One region of the Streptomyces globisporus C-1027 genome, then DNA from elsewhere that is predicted to be linked to it. Evidence: riboswitches for the same ligand, from Rfam matches in the RefSeq annotation. Region 1 holds a riboswitch; each other region holds the start of a gene.
What was found. A riboswitch is a leader RNA that binds a small molecule or an ion and turns the genes downstream of it on or off. The one in region 1 is predicted to bind cyclic di-AMP.

Region 1 (5,409 bases):
CGGTCGGATAGGCGGGGATACGGGGCGAAGAAGCGGTAGTACTTCGACTCGTCGGACACCTGCTCGTAAAAGCTGACCAGTCGCTCGGCGTCGTCCGTGGTGATCGGCCTGATGCGCGCGGTGCCCCCGTCCCGGAGCACCACGTCCGCTTCCCAGTGATCGGGGTACGCGTGATGCGGACTCTGTTCCGGCGTGGGCTCCATGGCCAAAGCCTACGGCCGGACGGGAGGCCGGGCACAGCACCACGCACTGCATGAGAGACTGGTCTAGACAACCGTTGATATGTGAAGGGCAGAACCATGGCTGAGCGCCGCGTAAACGTCGGTTGGGCCGAGGGCCTGCACGCCCGCCCCGCTTCCATCTTCGTCCGTGCCGCCACGGCCTCCGGCGTCCCCGTGACGATCTCCAAGGCCGACGGCAACCCGGTGAACGCCGCCTCCATGCTGGCCGTGCTCGGTCTGGGCGCGCAGGGTGGCGAGGAGATCGTGCTCGCGTCCGACGCGGACGACGCCGAGGCCGCTCTGGACCGGCTGGCGAAGCTGGTCGCCGAGGGCCTGGAAGAGCTTCCGGAGACCGTCTGACCCCTCCGTCTCCGGTCCGTCCGGATGCGACCCCCGCGAGAGCCGTGACCCGTGATCCCTTCACAGGCCACGGCTCTTCCGTTTCCGGGAATCGGGAAAGACCCGGGGAAGATCCGCACCTCGATAATGCGGGCAGCGTGAAATGGCGCCCCGAAATTACTTCTCTTTGTATACGGCGCTTCTGTTAATGCCGGACGCCCGCCGTGTTTACGCCGTGTTGCGAACTTCTCACCGGGGGAACGGGGGCGGCGCGGCGCCCCGGGAGATCCGCACGGCGGAGCCGGTGCTCGGCGGTGGAGCGTTCCGCGTGCTGGGCGGTCAGCGCCCTCGCCCGCTCCGCGTCGCCGCGCGCCACGGCGTCGACGATCGCGCCGCGCTCGGCCCAGGATTCGACCGGGCGGGCCGGCTGCTCGACCGCGTACATCCAGGCGATCTTGTGCCGGAGCTGGGTGAGCAGCGCGATGAGCCCGGGGCTGCCGGAGGCCTGGGCGAGGGTCTCGTGGAACCAGCCGCCCAGCGAGCGCAGATCCTCGCCCTCGCCCCGGCGGGCCCGCTCCTGGCCCAGCCTGACCAGACCGCGCAGCACCTTGAGGTGGGCTTCGGTACGGCGCTGGGCTGCGCGGGCCGCGCCCAGCGGCTCCAGGAGCATCCGCACCTCCAGGAGGTCGGCGGCCTCCTGGACGGTGGGCTCGGCGACACAGGCGCCGGCGTGTCGGCGGGTGACCACGAACCCCTCGGACTCCAGCGTGCGCAGCGCCTCGCGGACCGGGACGCGGGAGACCCCGTAGCGGCGGGCCAGCAACTCCTCGGTGAGGCGGCTGCCGCGCTCGTAGACACCGGAGACGATGTCGTCACGGATCGCCGTGCATACCGAATGCGCGGGAATGCGCATATCCGAACCTCCGCCTTGATCCCCGCGAAACGCGGCCGCCCGACGTCTGTTCCGTGACTCTATGACAATCCGCTGGAATTTCCGATGGCAGGTCGGAATCCACGGATATCTTCACGCGGGAATTGCCGAAGGCCCCGGCGGGTGCCGGGGCCTTCGGACGGTGGGTCGCGCGGGGCGGGGTCAGACGTTCAGACCGTGGGAGCGCAGGTAGGCGACGGGGTCCATGTCGGAGCCGTAGTCGGGGGTGGTGCGGGCCTCGAAGTGCAGGTGCGGGCCGGTGGAGTTGCCGGTGGAGCCGGAGAGGCCGATCTGCTGGCCGGAGGAGACGCTCTGGCCGACGGAGACGCCGATCGAGGAGAGGTGGCCGTACTGGGTGTAGGTGCCGTCCGCCATCCGGAGCACGATGTTGTTGCCGTACGCGCCGCCCCAGCCGGCCTCGACGACCGTGCCGGAACCGACCGCGACGACGGAACTGCCGGAGGCGGCCTGGAAGTCCACGCCGGAGTGGCTGCCGGAGGACCAGAGGGAGCCGCCGGTGTTGTAGCCGGTGGTGACGTGGGAGCCGGCGACCGGGAGGTGGAAGGCGTTCAGCCGGGCGCGCTCGGCGGCGCGGGCGGCGCGGGCCTTCTCCTCGCGGACCTCTTTGGCGCGGGCCTCGGCCTTGCGCTCGGCCTCGGCCTTCGCCTTGGCCTTGGCGGCCTTCTCGCGGGCCTCTGCGGCCGCCTTGGCCTTCGCCTTCGCGACCGCGTCGGCCTGCCGCTGCTGGGCGTGGGCCTGCGCGTCGATCTGCTCGGCGAGGGTGGTGTCGAGGGAGATGGCCTGGGTGAGGCCGGTGTCGGCGACCTTGGCGGCCTCGGAGTCCGCCGCGAGGGCCGGGGAGGACAGCGAGCCGAGGACTCCGGTGGTGGCCAGGGCCGCGATGCCGGCGGCCTGGGCGCTCCGGCGCGTGAGGCGGCTCGGGGCACGGTGCTTCCCGGTGGCACGGGTGAACGCCATGGAGGGGCTGGTTCCTTTCCTTCCTTCTCGCCTACCGGGTTAGCTGACGGGTTCGGAGCAGGAAGGTCTCCTACGGATCCCCGCGCCGGTTCGCGGCACGGGCCTCCGATTCACCCCAGGGACTGCGTGGGTCCCCGGCTCCCCAGGCTCGCGCCTGACGGGGACTCGGCGATGACTGCCCGGCGCCGCGGCTGCGGCATTCGGGTGACGGACAGCCGGGCCGACGCTAGGCGGGGCGACTTCCCATCACCAAACGGACAAGGAGATTTGTCGCGCATCCCACAGGGCAGACAGGCAACCACCTCCCCAAAAGGGTGCGAAGCAGACCAAGCAGGCAAAAGCACAGGACCCCGACGAAATTCCTTCCGTCGGGGTCCTGTTCGCGGCGGTGGTCGCACGGTGGCGGCCGGTTCCGCGGGCGGTGTCAGCCGGTGACGACCGACACCTCTCCGATACCGAGAGCCTTCACCGGCTCGGCGATCCGCGAGGCGTCTCCCACGAGGACCGTGACCAGCCTGTCGACCGGGAAGGCGTTGACCACGGCGGCGGTCGCCTCCACGGTGCCCGTCTCGGCGAGCCGGGCGTAGAGGTGGGCCTGGTAGTCGTCGGGGAGGTGCTGCTCGACCTGGTCGGCCAGCGTGCTCGCGACGGAGGCGGCGGTCTCGAACTTCAGCGGGGCGACGCCCACCAGGTTCTGCACGGCCGTCTCGCGCTCGGCGTCGGTCAGCCCCTCGGCGGCCAGCGTCCGCAGGACCTTCCAGAGGTCGTCCAGGGCCGGTCCGGTGGACTCGGTGTCCACCGAGCCGCTGATCGCGAGCATCGCGGCGCCGCCCGAGTCGGGGCCGGAGGAGCGCAGCACCTGGGCGAAGGCGCGTACGCCGTAGGTGTAGCCCTTCTCCTCGCGCAGCACCCGGTCCAGCCGGGAGGTGAGCGTGCCGCCCAGGCAGTACGTGCCGAGCACCTGCGCGGGCCACACACGCTCGTGCCGGTCGGCGCCGATGCGGCCGATCAGCAGCTGGGTCTGGACCGCGCCGGGGCGGTCCACGATGACCACGCGGCCGGTGTCGTCCGCGGTGATGGGCGGCACCGGGCGGGCCTGGGCGGTGTTGCCCGACCAGTCGCCGAGGGTCTCCGCCAGCAGCGCGTCCAGGTCGATGTCGGTCAGGTCTCCGACGATCACGGCGGTCGCGGTGGACGGGCGGATGTGGGCGTCGAAGAAGGCGCGCACGGCGGCCGCGTCGATCCGCCGGACCGTCTCCTCGGTGCCCAGGCGCGGGCGGGACATCCGGGCGGTGGCCGGGAACAGCTCCTTGGAGAGCTGCTTGGCCGCGCGCCGGGACGGGTTGGCGTGCTCGTGCGGGATCTCGTCGAGGCGGTTGCCCACCAGGCGCTCGATCTCGCTCTCGGCGAAGGCGGGGGCCCGCAGCGCCTCGGCGACCAGGCCGAGCGCCTTGGCCAGCCGGGAGGCCGGGACCTCCAGGGAGACCCGGACGCCGGGGTGGTCGGCGTGCGCGTCGAGCGTGGCGCCGCAGCGCTCCAGCTCGGCGGCGAACTCCTCGGCGCTGTGCTTGTCGGTGCCCTCGGAGAGCGCCCGCGACATGATCGTGGCCACGCCGTCGAGGCCCTCGGGCTCGGCCTCCAGCGGTGCGTCCAGGAAGATCTCCACGGCGACGACCTGCTGGCCGGGGCGGTGGCAGCGCAGCACGGTCAGCCCGTTGGGCAGAGCGCCGCGCTCGGGCGCCGGGAAGGCCCAGGGGCGGGCCGTGCCGGGCGTGGGCTGCGGGTGGAACTCCATGGCTACTCCAGTCACGGCGGCGTCGCTCACTTGGCCGCCCCCTCGTGCGCGTCGGTGCCCTCGGTGCCGTCTTCGCCCTCGGCGGCCTCGTCGGCCGGCTCGATGGGCTCGTAGACCAGCACCGCCCGGTTGTCGGGGCGCAGGGCCGCCGCGGCCGCCGCGCGCACCTCCTCCGCGGTGACGTCCAGGACGCGGCCCACGGCGGTCAGGGCGAGCTGCGGGTCGCCGAACAGGACGGCGTAACGGCACAGTTCGTCGGCGCGGCCGGCGACCGTGCCGAGCCGGTCGAGCCACTCGCGCTCCAACTGCGCCTGGGCCCGCTCCATTTCCTCGGGGGTGGGCCCCTCGGCGGCGAACCGGGCCAGCTCCTCGTCGACGGCGGCCTCGATCGTCTCCACCTCGACGCCGCCGGACGTCTTCACGTCCAGCCAGCCCAGCGAGGGCGCTCCGGCGAGCCGCAGCAGGCCGAAGCCCGCCGCAACCGCCGTACGGTCGCGGCGGACCAGGCGGTTGTGCAGCCGGGAGGACTCGCCGCCGCCCAGCACGGTCAGCGCCAGGTCCGCGGCGTCGCAGGCGCGGGTGCCGTCGTGCGGGAGGCGGTAGGCGGCCATCAGGGCGCGCGCCGGGACCTCCTCGTGGACCACTTCGCGCAGCTGCTCGCCGATGATCTCGGGCAGTGTCCCGTCGCGCGGCGGCTGCTTGCCGTCGTGGGAGGGGATGGAGCCGAAGTACTTCTCGATCCAGGCGAGGGTCTGCTCGGGGTCGATGTCGCCGACCACCGAGAGCACCGCGTTGTTGGGCGCGTAGTACGTACGGAAGAACGCGCGGGCGTCTTCCAGCGTGGCCGCGTCCAGGTCGGCCATGGAGCCGATCGGGGTGTGATGGTAGGGGTGGCCCTCGGGGTAGGAGAGGGCGGTCAGCTTCTCGAACGCGGTGCCGTAGGGCACGTTGTCGTAGCGCTGGCGGCGCTCGTTCTTGACGACGTCGCGCTGGTTCTCCATGGACTCCTCGTCGAGCGCGGCGAGGAGGGAGCCCATCCGGTCGGCTTCGAGCCACAGGGCGAGCTCCACCTGGTGGGTGGGCATGGTCTCGAAGTAGTTGGTCCGCTCGAAGCTCGTCGTGCCGTTGAGCGAGCCGCCGGCCCC
Region 2 (5,409 bases), 850 kb from region 1:
GCCACCGCCGACCGGCTGTCGGTGCTGGCCGACCGGGGCACGACCAGGATCAGCATCGGCGTGCAGAGCTTCGTGGACGAGGAGGCCCGGGCAGCCGTCCGTCCGCAGCGCCGCGCCGACGTGGAAGCGGCGCTCGGCCGGATCCGTGACGCCCGGATCCCCGTGCTGAACATCGACCTGATCTACGGCATCGACGGGCAGACCGAGCGCAGCTGGCTCGCCTCGCTGGACGCGGCGCTGGCCTGGCGGCCCGAGGAGCTCTATCTCTATCCGCTGTACGTGCGCCCGCTCACCGGCCTCCACCGCCTCGGTCCGGCCGTGGGCCCGGAAGCGCGGGCCCTGGAGGACGCCGCCTGGGACGAGCAGCGGCTGCGGCTGTACGCGGTGGGGCGGGACCATCTGCTGGCGCACGGCTACGAGCAGGTGTCGATGCGAATGTTCCGGCGGACCGACGCCCCGCGTGAGCAGAAGGGCCCGGAGGACTACGCCTGCCAGACCGACGGCATGATCGGCCTGGGCTGCGGGGCCCGTTCGTACACCTCCGACCTCCACTACTCCTTCGACTACGCGGTGGACATGAGGGAGATCCGGTCGATCATCGACGACTTCACCGCCACCGAGGACTTCTCCCGCGCCGAGGTCGGCCGGTACGTCGACGCGGACGAGGCGCGCCGTCGGCATCTGCTGCAGTCGCTGCTCCAGGCTGCGGGGCTGCCGGTGGCGGAGTACCGGGCCCGGTTCGGTACGGATCCGGGCGCGGACTTCCCGGCCGAGCTGGCGGGGTTCGCGGCCCGGGGCTGGCTCGACACGTCGGCGCCGGACGGTCTGCTGAGGCTGTCCCCGTCGGGCCTCGCCCACTCCGACGCGCTGGGTCCCACGCTGTTCTCCCCCGGGGTACGGGCGGCAATGGCCGCGTACGAGAGGAAGTGACCGGGCCGTGGACCTGACGATTCTCTACCGGGGGCCGCTCGCCTCCTGCGACTACGACTGCCCCTACTGCCCGTTCGCCAAGCGGCGGGACAGCCGCGCGCAGCTCACCGCGGACCGGGAGGCGCTGGAGCGGTTCACCGGCTGGGCCGCAGCGCAGACGGCCGAGCGGCTGTCGGTGCTGTTCACGCCGTGGGGCGAGGGGCTGGTGCGCTCCTGGTACCGGCGGGCGCTGACCGAGCTGTCGCGGCTGCCGCACATCGAGCGGGTCGCGATCCAGACGAACCTCAGCGGCCGCACCGACTGGCTGGCGGACGCCGATCCGGAGCGGATCGCGCTCTGGTGCACGTACCACCCGGGACAGACCCCGTACGACCGGTTTCTGGGGAAATGCCGGGAGCTGTCGGCGAGGGGCATCCGCTACAGCGTGGGGGTGGTGGGGTTCGACGAGCATCTCGACGAGGCGCGGCGGCTGCGGGCGGAGCTGCCGGCCGCGGTCTATCTCTGGGTGAACGCCGCCGAGGGGCACACGTACACCGACGAGGAGGCGGCGCGCTGGACGGAGCTGGATCCGCTGTTCCCCTACAGCCGTGATCCGCACCGCTCGGCGGGGCTGCCCTGCCGGACGGGCGAGTCGGTGATCTCGGTGGACGGGGACGGCACAGTGCGGCGCTGTCACTCCGTCAAGGCGGAGCTGGGCAATCTGTACGACGGCAGTTACCGCCGGGCGCTCGGCCCGCGGGGGTGTCCGCTCGCCGTGTGCGACTGCCACATCGGCTATGTGCATCTGGAGTCGCTGCCGCTGTACGACGTGTTCGCCGGCGGTGTTTTGGAGCGGATACCCGCCGCCTACGACCGAGGCACGCCGCCGGACGGGCTCGTCGTGCCGAACCCGTCCCGGCGTGCGCTTCCCCTGCTGGAGTCCTGAGCCGGAGTCCTGTCGGGCCTACTACAGCGGCAGCAGGTCCGGGCGCTTGGCCTCGACGTGGTCGCCGGAGGACTCGCCGCGCAGCCGCCGGCCGATCCAGGGCACCAGGTACTCGCGGGCCCACTGGATGTTGTCGCGCCGCTCGTCGAAGGGGCGGCGCTGGGCCTGCGGCGGCCAGGGCTGGTCGGGGTCGGCGGGCACCTCGTGGCCGAGGACCTGGGCGGCGCGGAGCGCGACGCGGGTGTGTCCCTCGGGCGACAGGTGCAGCCGGTCGGCGTCCCACGCGCGGCGGTCCTGGACGGAGCGCAGCGACCACAGGTCCAGCACGGGGCACTGGTAGCGGTCGGCGATGGCCCGCAGATGGACGTTGTACGTGGCGATCTTGCCGCGCATGTGGCGCAGCACCGGGACGCCCCGGGTGTCGAAGCCGGTGGTGACCATGACCGTGCCGACGGCGTTGCTCAGATCGGCGACGGCCCGCTCGAAGCGCTCGGCGAGATCGTCGGGGTCGGCGCCGGGCCGGATGATGTCGTTGCCGCCCGCGCAGAAGCTGACCAGGTCGGGGGCCAGTTCCTTGGCCCGCGGGAGCTGCTCTTCGACGATCTGGTCGAGGAGGCGTCCTCGTACGGCGAGATTGGCGTAGCGGAAGTCCCCGTGCGGGGAGTCCTCGTACGGGGCGTCCGCGGGGCCGACCGGGTCGGGGGCCGGGAGCCGGTCGGCGAGAAGCACCGCGAAGCGGTCCGCCCACCCGACAAAGGTCCCGTCGGGGCCGGGGTCGCCGACGCCCTCGGTGAAACTGTCGCCGATCGCCGCGTACGACCCGATGGTGTGCTGCTGGTTGTTTCTCGAATCGACTGCCACAAGGACGTATCCTGCATCGTCCGATGTGACCTACGCGACCGTAATACGGGGTTGACGGGTGGTGAGATAGACCACCCGGTCAGTTTTCGGTAAACCCGGAATAAAGCGAGGGGCGGTGCGCCGCCGCGCACCGCCCCTCGGACACTTCTCGTCGCCGCTCGGTCAGACGGAGACGCCGTGCTGACGCAGGTAGGCGATCGGGTCGACGTCCGAGCCGTAGCTCGGGCCGGTGCGGACCTCGAAGTGCAGGTGCGGGCCGGTGGAGTTGCCGGTGGAGCCGGAGAGGCCGATCTGCTGGCCGCCGGTGACGGTCTGGCCGACCGAGACGTTCAGCGAGGACTGGTGGGCGTACTGGGAGTACATGCCGTCCTCGTGCTTGATGACGACCTCGTTGCCGTACGAGCCGCTGTTGCCGGCCGAGACGACGGTGCCCGGGCCGATGGCGAGGACGGGGGTGCCGGAGGCGGCCTGGAAGTCCGAGCCGGTGTGGTAGCCGCTGGACCAGCTGGCACCGGAAGCGCGGTACTGGGTGGTGACGTCGGCGTTGGCCAGCGGGGCGGACCAGCCGGAGCCGGTGGCCTCGGAGGAGCCGGTCTGCGCCGAGGCGCCGGAGCCCTCGGAGTCGTCGGCGGAGATGGTGTCGCCCTTCGGGGCCTCTTCCTTCGGCGCGGCCTTCGGGGCCGGTTCGGCCTTCTTCGGGGCGGCCTTGGGAGCGGCGGACTTCTCGGCCGGGGCGGAGCCCTTGGCGCCGAGGGTCAGCTTCATGCCCGGGTGGATCAGGCTGGGGTTGTCGCCGACGGTGGAGCGGTTGTCCTGGTAGAGCTTCTCCCACCCGCCCTTGAGCTGGTGCTCGGCGGCGATCTTCGACAGGTAGTCGCCGGCGACGACGGCGTACGTCTTCGGGGCGGCCTTCGACGCGGCGGGGGCGGCGGCCGGAGCGGTGTGCGCGGCGGCGACCGAGGCGGCGGCCGGCTTGGCGGCCGGGGCGGTCTGGCCGGCGGCGTTCGCGGCGGTGGCGCCGATGAGCGGGAGGGCGAGTGCGGCGCCGCCGGCCCCTGCGGCGAGGACGCCGCGGGAGATCGGGCCGGACTTCGGACGACGGTGCTTACCCTTTGCGGGCATGGGGAAGTTCCTCTCCGGCGCCTGCGAGGTGAGCTGTCGGGTTCGGGCTGGAGATGCCCGGTCGCATTGCGGCGACTTCACCCCTAGCCGGTCCGGATCTCTCCGGGTCGGCGGCTTACCTGGTTCCCCCGCTCCTGCCACACGTGAGTGGGTGGGTGCGAATTCCGGGCGGCGGCAGGATTAGGCGATCCGTCCGGATTGACGGTGACCGTAAACCGGTCAGGACGGGCGGAACAAGCCATCGGTTGCGCGGCGGAATCATCGATTCGATATCGCTCCGGATTTCCCGTCACACTCCGTGGATTACGGATCTTGGATTTCCGTACGGACAACGGGAATGTCCGACGGCGCGCTCACCACGGACCGTCACGGATATGATCCCGCTCACCTCCGAAATCCCATCTCCCCCATTAGCGGGGCACGTTCTGCTAAATGCCCCAATACGGACATGCTGGGGACGGAGCCCCTGACGCCACATCAGCCCGGCCTCCCCGGTACCCGTCGCCGGGGAGGCGGCCGTGATGATTTTCCGCCGAATCGATGTCGTATCGTCACGGGAGCGCCCTCGCCGGAGAGCCGCGCCGACGCCCGAGATCCCAGGAGCCCCCGTGACGCAGCAGGTGCCGCAGGTCCCGCCGACAGAGACCGTGCTGACCGGAGTCCGCAACTTCCGCGATGTGGGCGGGCTCCCCACGGCGGACGGGCGGCGCACCGCCTTCGGCCGGCTCTACCGCAGCGGCCATCTGGCGCACGCCACCGCCGAGGACGCGGCCTTCCTCGACGGCCTTGGACTGCACACGGTCTTCGACTTCCGCCACTCCGCCGACCACAAGCTCGACGGGTACGACATCGAGCTGACCGGTGTCCGCAATGTCAGCATTCCGCTCTCGGACCCGGCCGACGGCGCGGAGTTCTGGCGGCTGGTGGGCAGCGGGAACATCGAGCAGCTGCGGTCAGTCCTCTCGGGCGGCAAGGGCGTCGACCGCATGATCCGGATGTACCGCGCGACGATCGAGGACCGCACCGCCGAGCACAGCCGGGTGCTGCACGCCCTGGCCGAGGACAGCGTCCCGGCGCTGATGCACTGCGCGGCGGGCAAGGACCGGGCCGGCCTCTCGATCGCGGTCGCCCTGCTCGCGGTCGGCGTCGTTCCCGAGGCGATCGAGGAGGACTACCTCAAGTCCGACGATCTCCACCGCCGGTACAAGGTGAAGCGCTCCGACCCGTCCGGGGCCGGCATGTCGCCCGAGGTGCTGGAACTGCTGGACCCGCTGTTCGGGGCGCGGCCGGCCTATCTCGCGGCGGCCTTCACGGCCATCGAGGAGAACTGGGGAACGACGGACCGCTATCTGTCCGAGGGGCTGAAGATCTCCCCCGAGACCCGGGAGCGGCTGCGCGAGCGGCTGCTCGACGAGGGCTGACCCCTCCGGCGACCGCTCGCCCCGTGGTGGTCCGTCACTTGCTCCCGGCCACCACGAAGAGCAGGTAGAGGAAGGCCGCGACGAGGTGGCCCGCCACCAGATAGGCGAAGAGCCGGATGATGACGCCGCGCGGCATCCGCTTCTCCTGCG
Region 3 (5,409 bases), 1.2 Mb from region 1:
ATGCTGGCCCTGTTCACGGACGGGCTGATCGAACGCCCGGGGACGGACATCGACGAGGGCATCGAGCGGTTGCGCGCCACCGTCGAACGCATCGGCGCGGTCCCCCTGGCCGAGACGGCCGACCAGGTCATCGGAGAGGCGAGAGCGGCGACAGACCGCCCCGACGACATCGCGCTCCTGCTCGCTGCCCGCTGGGCCGAGGCACCCGTCGCCCGTCGGCGCCGGACGGCACAGGAGCCCGGGCCCGGGCCCGATCTGTGGCGCACGTTCAGGAGGCCCGACCCGGGGCATTCGACGGGTGCCCCGGATCCGGCCTCCTAGAAGGTGCCTGGAAAGCGCCGGTCAGGCGCCGGAGGCGCCCAGCATGCCCTCGCGCTCCACGACCTTGATCCGCTCACGGCCCTGGGCCGCGCCCAGCGCCTGCTCGTGGGCGTCCAGCTTGTGCCAGCCCTCCCAGGTCGTGTAGCGGACGCCCCGGCCTTCCAGGAACGCCTCGACAGCCTCCGGAGCGGGCGTGGCCGGCTCGGGCAGACGGCCGGCGGCACGGTCCTCCAGGACGCAGGCGACCGTCTCGTTGGCGTCGCCCTTGGTGTGTCCGATCAGACCGATCGGGCCGCGCTTGATCCAGCCGGTGACGTAGACCGAGGCCATGTGCTCGTCCCCGGCGATGACGCGGCCCGCCTCGTGCGGGACGGTGCCGGAGGTGACGTCGAAGGGGAGCTTGGGCAGCTCCTCGGAGTAGTACCCGACGGCACGGTAGACGCTCTGCATGTCCCAGTCGGTGAACTGGCCGGTGCCCCGGACGTTCCCGGTGCCGTCCAGCTCGGTGCGCTCGGTGCGCAGCGCGGTGACCTTGCCGTCCTCGCCCAGGATCTCGACCGGGGACTCGAAGAAGTGCAGGAACAGCTTGTGCGGGCGGTCGCCGACATCGCGGATCGCCCAGTTCTCCAGGGTCTGCGCGACCATGTTGGCCTGCTTGTTCTCGCGGCGGGTCGCGATGGAGCCCTCGTCGTACTCGATGTCCTCGGGGTTGACGATGACCTCGATGTTGGGGGAGTGGTCCAGCTCCCGCAGTTCCATCGGGCTGAACTTGGCCTGCGCCGGGCCACGCCGCCCGAACACATGCACCTCCAGCGCCTTGTTCTGCTTGAGACCCTGGTACACGTTGTCCGGGATCTCGGTGGGCAGCAGCTCGTCGGCCGTCTTGGCCAGGACCCGGGCCACGTCCAGGGCCACGTTCCCGACGCCGAGCACGGCGACCTTCTCCGCGGTGAGCGGCCAGGTGCGCGGGACCTCGGGGTGCCCGTCGTACCAGGAGACGAACTCGGCCGCTCCGTAGGACCCGTCCAGCTCGATGCCGGGGATGTCGAGCGCGCGGTCGGCCTCGGCGCCGGTGGAGAAGATCACCGCGTCGTAGAACGACCGCAGGTCGTCCAGGCCGATGTCGTGCGGGTAGCTGACGTTCCCGAAGAGCCGGATCTGGGGCTTGTCCAGCACCTGGTGCAGGGCCTTCACGATCCCCTTGATCCGCGGGTGGTCGGGGGCCACGCCGTAGCGGATGAGGCCGAAGGGTGCGGGCATGCGCTCGAAGAGGTCGATGGAGACCCCAGGGTCCTGGCAGACCTCGGATTTGAGCAGCGCGTCCGCAGCGTAGATACCGGCGGGGCCGGCTCCGACAATGGCGACGCGGACGGGGCGTGTCATGGCGTGGTGATCCTTCGGGGCGGGCGAACGCGGGCAGGTACAGCGTACGTCGGAGGTAAGGGTTGGCTTACTAGTCTCCACCCCACACCGTAAGCGATCGCCGCGCGGGCCCTTCGACCGGCCCCGCCTGGAGTGCCCGTTTAGTCGGTTTCGTTATTCCGAAATGGTCGATTTGACCCCTATGGGGCTCCTGGTTAATAAAGGGCTTATATGGGTTGCTGGGGTATTTGCTGGGGTGTGATTTCGCCACCTACGCGAGGGAGTGGTGAGCGTCACGTCCGCGAGGGCGGACGTCGAAGCGGACGTATCGGTTCCCTTCTGTGCGAGGAAAGTTGACGCCACGACGGCGCGGCCCGATCCGGGAATTCCGTTATTCGATCATGCGCGGAATAGGGAATCCGGAATGCGGGGCTTGTTCCGTCCGATGTTTCTCGCCTACGGTCACCGTCAATCCGGATGGAACGCCGAATCCTGCCGCCGTCCGGGAATCCGAAACCCACTCACGTACGGCAGGAGCGGGGGACCCAGGTAAGTCGCCGATCCGTAACCGGAACGGCTTGGGGTGAAGTCGCACGACCATGCGGCCAGACATCTCCCGTCTGAACCCGACAGCTCACCTCGCAGGCGCCGGAGAGGAAATCCCCCATGCCCGCACAGGGTAAGCACCGTCGTCCCAAGTCCACCTCGCTCGGCCGCGGCCTTGCCGCCGTGACCACCGGTGGAGCCGTCCTCGCTCTCCCGGTGATCGGTGCCACCAGCGCCTTCGCCGCTCCCGCGCCTGCCGCCGCACCGCAGGCCGTGGCGCCCGCCGCGGTGGTCGCCCAGGCGAATTCCGCAGCGAAGGCCGCCCCCGCCAAGCATTCCGTGGTGGCCGGCGAAACCCTTTCCAAGATCGCCCGTGAGCATTCCGTCAGCGGCGGCTGGGAGAAGCTGTACGAAGGCAACCGGAAGATCATCGGATCGAATCCCGACCTCATTCACCCGGGTATCAAGCTGGTCATCGGGGCCAAGTCCGCCGCCTCGTCGGACGGCAAGGCATCCAAGGCTTCCCCGTCCGCCGCGCGCGGTGCTTCGGCGGACCGCGCGGACCGTTCGGAGCGTATCGAAGCAGCCCCCGTGGCAAAGGCTGCTCCGGCCGCCGCGAAGGAGGCCGTCACCTACACGAACGACCTCGACGGCTGGATCAAGGAATCCCTGGCGATCATGGCCGAGCAGGGCATCCCCGGCACCTACGAGGGCATCCACCGCAACATCATGCGCGAGTCCTCCGGCAACCCGGCCGCCATCAACAACTGGGACTCCAACGCGGTCAAGGGCACCCCGTCCAAGGGGCTGCTCCAGGTCATCGACCCGACGTTCCAGGCCTACCACGTGCCCGGCACCTCGACCGACAGCTACGACCCGGTCGCCAACATCACGGCCGCGTGCAACTACGCCGCGGACCGCTACGGCTCGATCGACAACGTCTTCGGCGCCTACTGATCCTCCCGCGACCCGACAGCACGAAGGGGCCCCGGACCGCACGGTCCGGGGCCCCTTCGTGCTGTCGGGGTGTCGCCGGGAAGTTACCCCCAAGTTTCTCGTGACTTACCACGCGAACGGCAGTAGAACCTGTTGCACTCTGCCGAAAGTGAGAGAGGTCACATGAGCGACACTGCCATACAGGACAGCGGGGCCAAAGGTGTTTCGCGTCGAAGATTCATCACTGGAACAGGTTCTCTTCTGGGGGCCGCGGCGATCGTCGGAAACGCTCCACGGGCGTGGGCGGGCGTCCGTGCGGCTGCGGCGCCGATCGGGTCCGGGGCCCATGTGGCGGTCCTGGTCATCGGCACCGGATACGGCGGCTCCGTGGCCGCCCTCCGGCTCGCCGAGGCGGGCACGGACGTCCACATGGTCGAGATGGGCATGGCCTGGGACACCCCCGGCGCGGACGGCAAGATCTTCGCCAACACCACCAGGCCGGACGACCGCTCCTTCTGGCTGCGCACCCGCACCAAGCAGCCGCTGAGCAACTTCCTCGGCTTCCCCATCGACAAGAGCGTCAACCGCTACACCGGCATCCTCGACGCCGAGGAGTTCGGCGGCATCACGGTCTACCAGGGCCGGGGCGTCGGCGGTGGATCCCTGGTCAACGGCGGTATGGCCGTCACCCCGCGCCGGGAGAACTTCGGCGCGATCCTCCCGACGGTGAACGCCGCGGAGATGTACAGCACCTACTACCCGCGCGCCAACAGCGGGTTGGGCGTCACCACCATCGACCCCGCCTGGTTCGACAGCGTCGACTGCTACCAGTACGCCAGGGTCGGCCGAAAACACGCCCAGCGCTCCGGCTTCCCGTTCCTCTTCGTGCCCGCCGTCTACGACTGGGACTACATGAAGCAGGAGGCGGCCGGAACCGTACCCAAGTCAGCGCTGGACGCCGAGATCCTCTACGGCAACAACTACGGCAAGAAATCGCTCCAGAAGACCTACATCGACCGGATCAGAGCCACCGGACGGGTCACCATCTCCCCGCTCCACAAGGTCACCACCGTCACCCCGGCCCCCGGCGGCGGCTACACCGTGCTCATCGACCAGCTCGACACCGGCGGCCGGACCACCGTCACCAAGACCGTCACCGCGGACAAGGTGTTCTTCGCCGCGGGCAGCGTCGGCACCAGCAAACTGCTCGTCGGCCTGAAGGCCACCGGCGCACTGCCTCTCCTCAACGACGAGATCGGCAGGGGCTGGGGCGACAACGGCAACGTGATGTGCGGCCGGGCCAACCACCTCTGGGACCCGACCGGGAAGGTCCAGTCGTCCATCCCCACCGGCGGCATCGACAACTGGGACGCCGGGGGAGCGTTCGCCGAGGTCGCCCCCCTGCCCACCGGCATCGAGACATGGGCGTCGTTCTACCTCTCCATCACCAAGAACCCCCACCGCGCCCGGTTCACCTGGAACGCGGCGGCGGGGAGGGCGGAACTGGACTGGCAGACGGCGTGGAAGCAGCCGTCCATCGACGCCGCGAAGACCATCTTCGACAAGATCAACAAGAAGGAGGGGACGATCTACCGCACGGACCTCTTCGGGACCTACAAGATCTGGGGCGACCACCTCACCTACCATCCGCTGGGCGGTGCCGTCCTGGACAAGGCCACCGACAACTACGGTCGGCTGCGCGGCTACTCCGGCCTGTACGTCATCGACGGTGCGCTGATCCCCGGCAACACCAGCGTCAACCCGTTCGTCACCATCACCGCGCTCGCCGAGCGCAACATCGAACGGATCATCGCGACCGACCTGTAGGCGGCCCGCGCACGTCGGGGAGCCCACGGAGAGCCCGGGGCCGGGAGTGCCAACCCGGCGGCCCCGGACTCCGTCAGTGACCGGGCAGAACGCAGACCGCGTCGATCCCCAGCACATGGTTGAGCCGCCCGAACGCCAGCCACGAGCCGATGCTCATCGTCAGCTCCACGATCTCCGCCTGGCTGTAGTGCGCGGTCATCCGCTGCCAGAAGGCGTCGTCCAGACCGTGGTGGTCGAGCGTGTACCGCTCGGCGTACTCCGCAGCGAGCCGGGTCCGCTCGTCGAAGGCCTCGGTCGTACGCCACCGGGTCACCGCCTCGGTGAACTCCTCCTCGACCTTCGCCCCGTCCCGCTCGGTCCGCCAGTCCAGGCAGAACAGGCACCCGTTGATCTGCGCCACCCGCAGCCGGGCCGCCT
Region 4 (5,409 bases), 1.2 Mb from region 1:
TCGTCGGCGACGAACTGCGCCTCGTCGTGCTCGGTGTCGGCGACATAGCCGGTGATGCGGGCGCCGGAGCCGGCGTTGGTCCAGAGGTTCTTCGGGCGGCGGCTCTCGTTGCGCTCGATGACGGCGTTGGCGGCGGAGAGGATCGTCTGCGTGGAGCGGTAGTTCTGCTCCAGCAGGATCGTCGTCGCGCTCGGGTAGTCCTCCTCGAACTGGAGGATGTTGCGGATGGTCGCGCCCCGGAAGGCGTAGATCGACTGGTCCGCGTCACCGACCACGCACAGCTCGGCGGGGGCGTCGTTCTCCCCGGCCGGTCCGACCAGCTCACGGACCAGGGTGTACTGGGCGTGGTTGGTGTCCTGGTACTCGTCGACGAGGACGTGGCGGAAGCGGCGGCGGTAGTGCTCGGCGACGTCCGGGAAGGCCTGGAGGAGGTGGACCGTCGTCATGATGATGTCGTCGAAGTCCAGGGCGTTGGCCTCGCGGAGGCGCGCCTGGTAGAGCGCGTACGCCTGCGCGAGGGTCTTCTCGAAGCCGTCGGCGGCCTGTCCGGCGAAGGTCTCCTCGTCGATGAGCTCGTTCTTGAGGTTGGAGACCTTGGCGGTGAAGGACTTCGGCGGGTAGCGCTTGGGGTCGAGGTCCAGATCGCGGCAGACCAGGGCCATCAGCCGCTTGGAGTCGGCGGCGTCGTAGATCGAGAAGGACGAGGTGAAGCCGAGCTTCTTCGACTCGCGGCGCAGGATGCGGACGCAGGCGCTGTGGAAGGTCATGACCCACATGGCGTTGGCGCGCGGACCCACGAGCTGTTCGACGCGCTCCTTCATCTCCCCGGCGGCCTTGTTGGTGAAGGTGATCGCGAGGATCTGCCCGGGGTGCGTGCCGCGCTCGGCCAGCAGGTGGGCGATGCGGTGGGTGAGCACCCGGGTCTTGCCGGAGCCGGCCCCGGCGACGATGAGCAGCGGGGACCCGGCGTGCACGACGGCGGCGCGCTGCTCGGTGTTGAGCCCGTCGAGCAGCGCGGCGGAGTCGATCGCCGGGCGCGGGTGACCGTCCCGGTAGTACCCGTCCCGGGGCGGCGGGGGCGCGTCGTAGACGCCCTCGAAGAGTCCCTCCGGCACCGCTTCGGGCGCGTGGTCCTCGGGGGGCGGCGGGGGGCCGTCCTCCGCGGGCTGGAGGCCGGTCAGGAAACTGTCGTCAAAGAGGCTGCTCATCGCCTCCCGAGTCTAGGCGGCCGGACTGACAACGTTCGGCCGAAGCCGGGAAGCGGTAGGAAGCGGCCGCCGGAACCGGGGAATCGCCCGCCCCTCACCCGTACGCAGGGAGAACGGACGTCCACGTTCCGTGAAGGAGCGCCCGGTCGGAGGGGGTGTCGGACCCCCGATCCGGAAAGGTCACGAAAATGTATCGGGCATATAGCTCATCGTCCTTCCCAGCGGTGGGGCGCTTTGGCTAGCGTGCTCGGTCAGGTGATCCGTACCTCCCTGAGGCGAACCGCGCCTAACGGACACCTCTGCCGAATCCGTCCTGCCCTCCTGGCAGTGCGGAACCGGGGACCCACACGCAGAACCGGGGTGAATCGGTCCGTGCCCTCGCATGCGGACCGTAGGACAGCCTTCCGTTCCGTCCGAACCCGACAGCTAACCCGGTAGGCGGTCCACGGAAGGAGATGCCGGTCTTGGCATCGCATCGCAAGCCGCGCACGAAGGTGCGCACCACCACCCCCGCCGTCGGGCTGACGACGGCCGCGCTGGCCTCGGTGACGTTGCTCTCCACGCAGAGCGCCACGGCGGCGCCCGCGGAACCGAAGCCCGCCATCGAGGACGTGCAGAGGAAGGTCGACGCCCTGTACCGGCAGGCGGGCTCGGCGACCCAGGAGTACAACCGGGCCAAGGCCGTCTCCTCCTCGCAGCAGAAGAAGGTCGACACGCTGCTCGCGGACGTGGCGAAGCGGACCGAGCGGATCAACGAGGCGCGCCGGGCGCTGGGCTCCTACGCGGCGGCCCAGTACCGCGACGGCGGCATCGCGCCCACGGCGACGTTCTTCCTCGCGGACGATCCGCAGGGGTACTTCGACCAGAGCCGGCTGATGGACCGGGCGACGGAGCGGCAGCAGAAGGCCGTGAGCGACTTCCGTTCGCAGCAGGCCTCGGCGGCGAAGAAGCGCGCGGAGGCCGTGAAGAGCCTGGAGACGCTGACCGAGACGCAGGCCACGCTCGCCTCCAGCAAGAAGGACGTCCAGACCAAGCTGACCGAGGCGCGCGGGCTGCTGTCCCGGCTGACCGCCGAGGAGAAGGCGCGGCTGGCGGAGCTGGAGCGCAAGAAGGAGGCCGAGGCGAAGGAGAAGGCGGCGAAGCTGGCCGCCCGCCAGGCCGCCGAGGCGAAGGCGAAGGCCGAGGCCGAGGAGAAGGCCCGCGAGGAGGCCGCGAAGGAGACCGGCGGCGGTTCGGGTCCCGGATCGGGCGCCGGTACGGGCACGGGTCCGGGGTCCGGCTCCGGCACGGGCAGCGGTTACGCCGCCAAGGCGGAGAAGGTGCTGGCCTTCGCCCGCGCCCAGATCGGGAAGCCGTACGTGTGGGGGGCGACGGGCCCCTCCAGTTACGACTGCTCGGGGCTGACGCAGGCGGCCTGGCGGGAGGCGGGCGTGACCCTGCCCCGGACCACCTGGGACCAGGTGAAGGTCGGCACGCGCGTCGCCACGTCCGACCTCCAGCCCGGGGACCTGGTCTTCTTCTACGACGACATCAGCCACGTCGGTATCTACAAGGGCGACGGGATGATGGTCCACGCCCCGAAGCCGGGTGCGAACGTGCGCGAGGAGTCGATCTACTACATGCCGATCTACGGGAGCGTCCGCCCGGCGTGACACAGCGGCGGGGCGGCCGGTGAGCGGCCGCCCCCGCAGAGTGCGGGTCCGGCCTCAGGTCCAGACCGTGGCGATGAAGATGTTGACGGTCGTCAGAGCGCCGACCGCGATGAACGCACCCTTGTCGACCTTCTCCTCGTCGCGCTTGACGTAGACCAGGGCGAGGATCACGACCAGCAGCGCCAGCTTGATGCCGATCTTGACGTTGTTCACGGTCTGGTCGTCGGCCTGGTTGAGGCCGACCAGGGCCACGCCGGTGACCAGCATGGTCAGCGCGCCGTGCAGCATCGCGGGGGTGAACCGGGCGGTCCCCGCCCCCATGGCCTTCATCTGCGTCAGGAAGCCGCCCAGCAGGGAGGCGATGCCGATGATGTGCAGGGCGACGAAGACATTGATGAGTACGTCCATGGCTCGGGAGCCTAGCCATGGCCAAGGTTTTACCTTTCAGTGAGGCAAGCCTTCCTCGATCGCTTCGATCATCCGTGACCGGCGAAACGTCACATCAGGGCAATAGCTGTCATGGCGACTCTTTTCTACGCGCCGGGATTAGCGTCCATCCCGGACCCGCCGCCACCCCCGGCGGACAGCCGAGAGGAAGGATGCCGCCCCCGTGGCAGCGCACCGCAGGTCAGCTCATCGAAAACCCAAGCAGCGCCCGCTCACCGGCCCTGCTGCCCGCACCGCCGCCACTCTGGCGCTCGCCGGGGCCGCCACCGCCGGATCGGTCACCGGAGCGGGCGCGGCCCCCGCCGAACCGGCCCCCACCGCGGCCCAGGTCAAGGCGAAGGTCGACCGGCTCTACCACGACGCCGAGGTCGCCACCGAGAAGTACAACGGTGCGAAGGAGAAGGCGGACGCCGCGACCCGCACCGTCGACGCCCTGACCGACGAGGCCGCCCGCCGCACCGACCGCCTCAACACCGCCCGGCACGCGCTCGGTTCGCTGGCCACCGCGCAGTACCGTTCCGGCACCCTGGACCCGGCCCTGCAACTGGCGCTCTCCTCCGACCCCGACGCCTATCTGGAACGCGCCTCCTACCTCGACCGGGCGGGCGACCGGCAGACCGGGCTGCTGCGCAACATCAAGCGGCAGGTCTCCCGCATCGCCCAGGTCAAGGCCCGCGCCGACGAGGAGACCGAGCGCCTCGCCGCCCGCCGCACCGAACTGCGCGAGCACCGCACCGCGATCCGCACGAAGCTGGCCGACGCCCGGAAGCTGCTGGACACCCTGACGGCCGACGAGCGCGCCGACGTCGAGCGCTCGGCCGACGCCCGGCACGGCGGCGGCCCGGCCCACGCCGACCGCTCCACCGCCCGCAGCGGCCCGGTCTCGGCACCCGACTCCCGCGCCGGGCAGGCCATCGCCTTCGCCCACGGCGCGATCGGCAAGCCGTACGTCTGGGGCGCGACCGGCCCGAACGCCTTCGACTGCTCCGGCCTCACCCAGGCGGCCTGGAAGGCGGCGGGCGTGAGCCTGCCCCGCACCACCTACACCCAGATCAACGCCGGACAGCGCATCCCGCGCTCCCAACTGGCCCCCGGCGACCTGGTGTTCTTCTACTCCGGGATCAGCCACGTCGGCCTCTACATCGGCGACGGCCGGATGATCCACGCCCCGCGCCCGGGAGCACCGGTGCGCATTGCGCCGATCGACCAGATGCCGTTCGCCGGAGCGACCCGGGTGGCGTAGGTCCGGTCAGCGCGCCCCGGCCTCAGACCAGCCGTCGTGCCGTCGCCCAGCGGGTCAGTTCGTGCCGGTTGGAGAGCTGGAGCTTGCGCAGCACCGCCGAGACGTGCGACTCGACCGTCTTCACCGAGATGAACAGCTGCTTGGCGATCTCCTTGTAGGCGTAGCCGCGGGCGATCAGCCGCAGGACCTCGCGCTCGCGCTGGGTGAGGCGGTCCAGGTCCTCGTCGACCGGCGGGGCGTCCGTGGAGGCGAAGGCGTCGAGGACGAAGCCGGCCAGGCGGGGCGAGAAGACCGCGTCGCCCTCCTGGACCCGGAAGATCGAGTCGACGAGGTCGGTGCCGGTGATCGTCTTGGTGACATAGCCGCGGGCACCGCCGCGGATCACGCCGATGACGTCCTCCGCGGCATCCGACACGGACAGCGCGAGGAAGCGGACCGGGTTCTCCACCGCGCCCATCAGGGGCGCGCAGCGGCGCAGCACCTCGACGCCGCCGCCGCCCGGGAGGTGGACGTCGAGGAGGACGACCTCGGGGCGGGTCGCGGTGATGACGGTGACGGCCTGGTCGACGTCGGCGGCCTCGCCGACCACCTCGACGCCGGTCTCCTCGGTGCGGCCGATCTCGGCCTGCACGCCGGTGCGGAACATCCGGTGGTCGTCGACGAGCACGACCCGTACCCGTCGCTCCGGGCCCCCGGTGGCTTCGGTGTTCTCGGTCATTCGCTCGCCCTCTCCATCTCCAGCTCGACCTCGGTGCCCCCGCCGGGCACCGAACGCAGCCGGGCACTCCCGCCGTTGCGCTGCATCCGGCCGATGATTGATTCTCGTACGCCCATGCGGTCCCCGGGAACCTCGTCCAGG

Region 2: another riboswitch for cyclic di-AMP. It lies ahead of WQO_RS30800 (LysM peptidoglycan-binding domain-containing M23 family metallopeptidase); the one in region 1 lies ahead of WQO_RS27075 (M23 family metallopeptidase).
Region 3: another riboswitch for cyclic di-AMP. It lies ahead of WQO_RS32470 (transglycosylase SLT domain-containing protein); the one in region 1 lies ahead of WQO_RS27075 (M23 family metallopeptidase).
Region 4: another riboswitch for cyclic di-AMP. It lies ahead of WQO_RS21890 (C40 family peptidase); the one in region 1 lies ahead of WQO_RS27075 (M23 family metallopeptidase).

The regions. Positions count from the first base shown of each region.
Region 1 is NZ_CP013738.1:6,134,182-6,139,590, reverse strand. It holds gene WQO_RS27090 (bifunctional acetate--CoA ligase family protein/GNAT family N-acetyltransferase) at 1-203, opposite strand, end outside; gene WQO_RS27085 (HPr family phosphocarrier protein) at 300-581, shown strand; gene WQO_RS27080 (GntR family transcriptional regulator) at 766-1,473, opposite strand; gene WQO_RS27075 (M23 family metallopeptidase) at 1,654-2,469, opposite strand; cyclic di-AMP (ydaO/yuaA leader) riboswitch at 2,484-2,650, opposite strand; gene WQO_RS27070 (M16 family metallopeptidase) at 2,894-4,264, opposite strand; gene WQO_RS27065 (M16 family metallopeptidase) at 4,291-5,409, opposite strand, start outside.
Region 2 is NZ_CP013738.1:6,980,248-6,985,656, reverse strand. It holds gene WQO_RS30815 (STM4012 family radical SAM protein) at 1-930, shown strand, start outside; gene WQO_RS30810 (STM4011 family radical SAM protein) at 938-1,855, shown strand; gene WQO_RS30805 (SGNH/GDSL hydrolase family protein) at 1,877-2,716, opposite strand; gene WQO_RS30800 (LysM peptidoglycan-binding domain-containing M23 family metallopeptidase) at 2,879-3,838, opposite strand; cyclic di-AMP (ydaO/yuaA leader) riboswitch at 3,842-4,002, opposite strand; gene WQO_RS30795 (tyrosine-protein phosphatase) at 4,447-5,259, shown strand; gene WQO_RS36490 (DUF6126 family protein) at 5,294-5,409, opposite strand, start outside.
Region 3 is NZ_CP013738.1:7,346,579-7,351,987, forward strand. It holds gene WQO_RS32460 (SpoIIE family protein phosphatase) at 1-321, shown strand, start outside; gene WQO_RS32465 (FAD-dependent oxidoreductase) at 343-1,704, opposite strand; cyclic di-AMP (ydaO/yuaA leader) riboswitch at 2,188-2,346, shown strand; gene WQO_RS32470 (transglycosylase SLT domain-containing protein) at 2,350-3,186, shown strand; gene WQO_RS32475 (GMC oxidoreductase) at 3,349-4,992, shown strand; gene WQO_RS32480 (carboxymuconolactone decarboxylase family protein) at 5,066-5,409, opposite strand, start outside.
Region 4 is NZ_CP013738.1:4,944,406-4,949,814, reverse strand. It holds gene pcrA (DNA helicase PcrA) at 1-1,208, opposite strand, end outside; cyclic di-AMP (ydaO/yuaA leader) riboswitch at 1,499-1,665, shown strand; gene WQO_RS21890 (C40 family peptidase) at 1,673-2,860, shown strand; gene WQO_RS21885 (hypothetical protein) at 2,915-3,268, opposite strand; gene WQO_RS21880 (C40 family peptidase) at 3,471-4,550, shown strand; gene WQO_RS21875 (LuxR C-terminal-related transcriptional regulator) at 4,573-5,268, opposite strand; gene WQO_RS21870 (ATP-binding protein) at 5,265-5,409, opposite strand, start outside.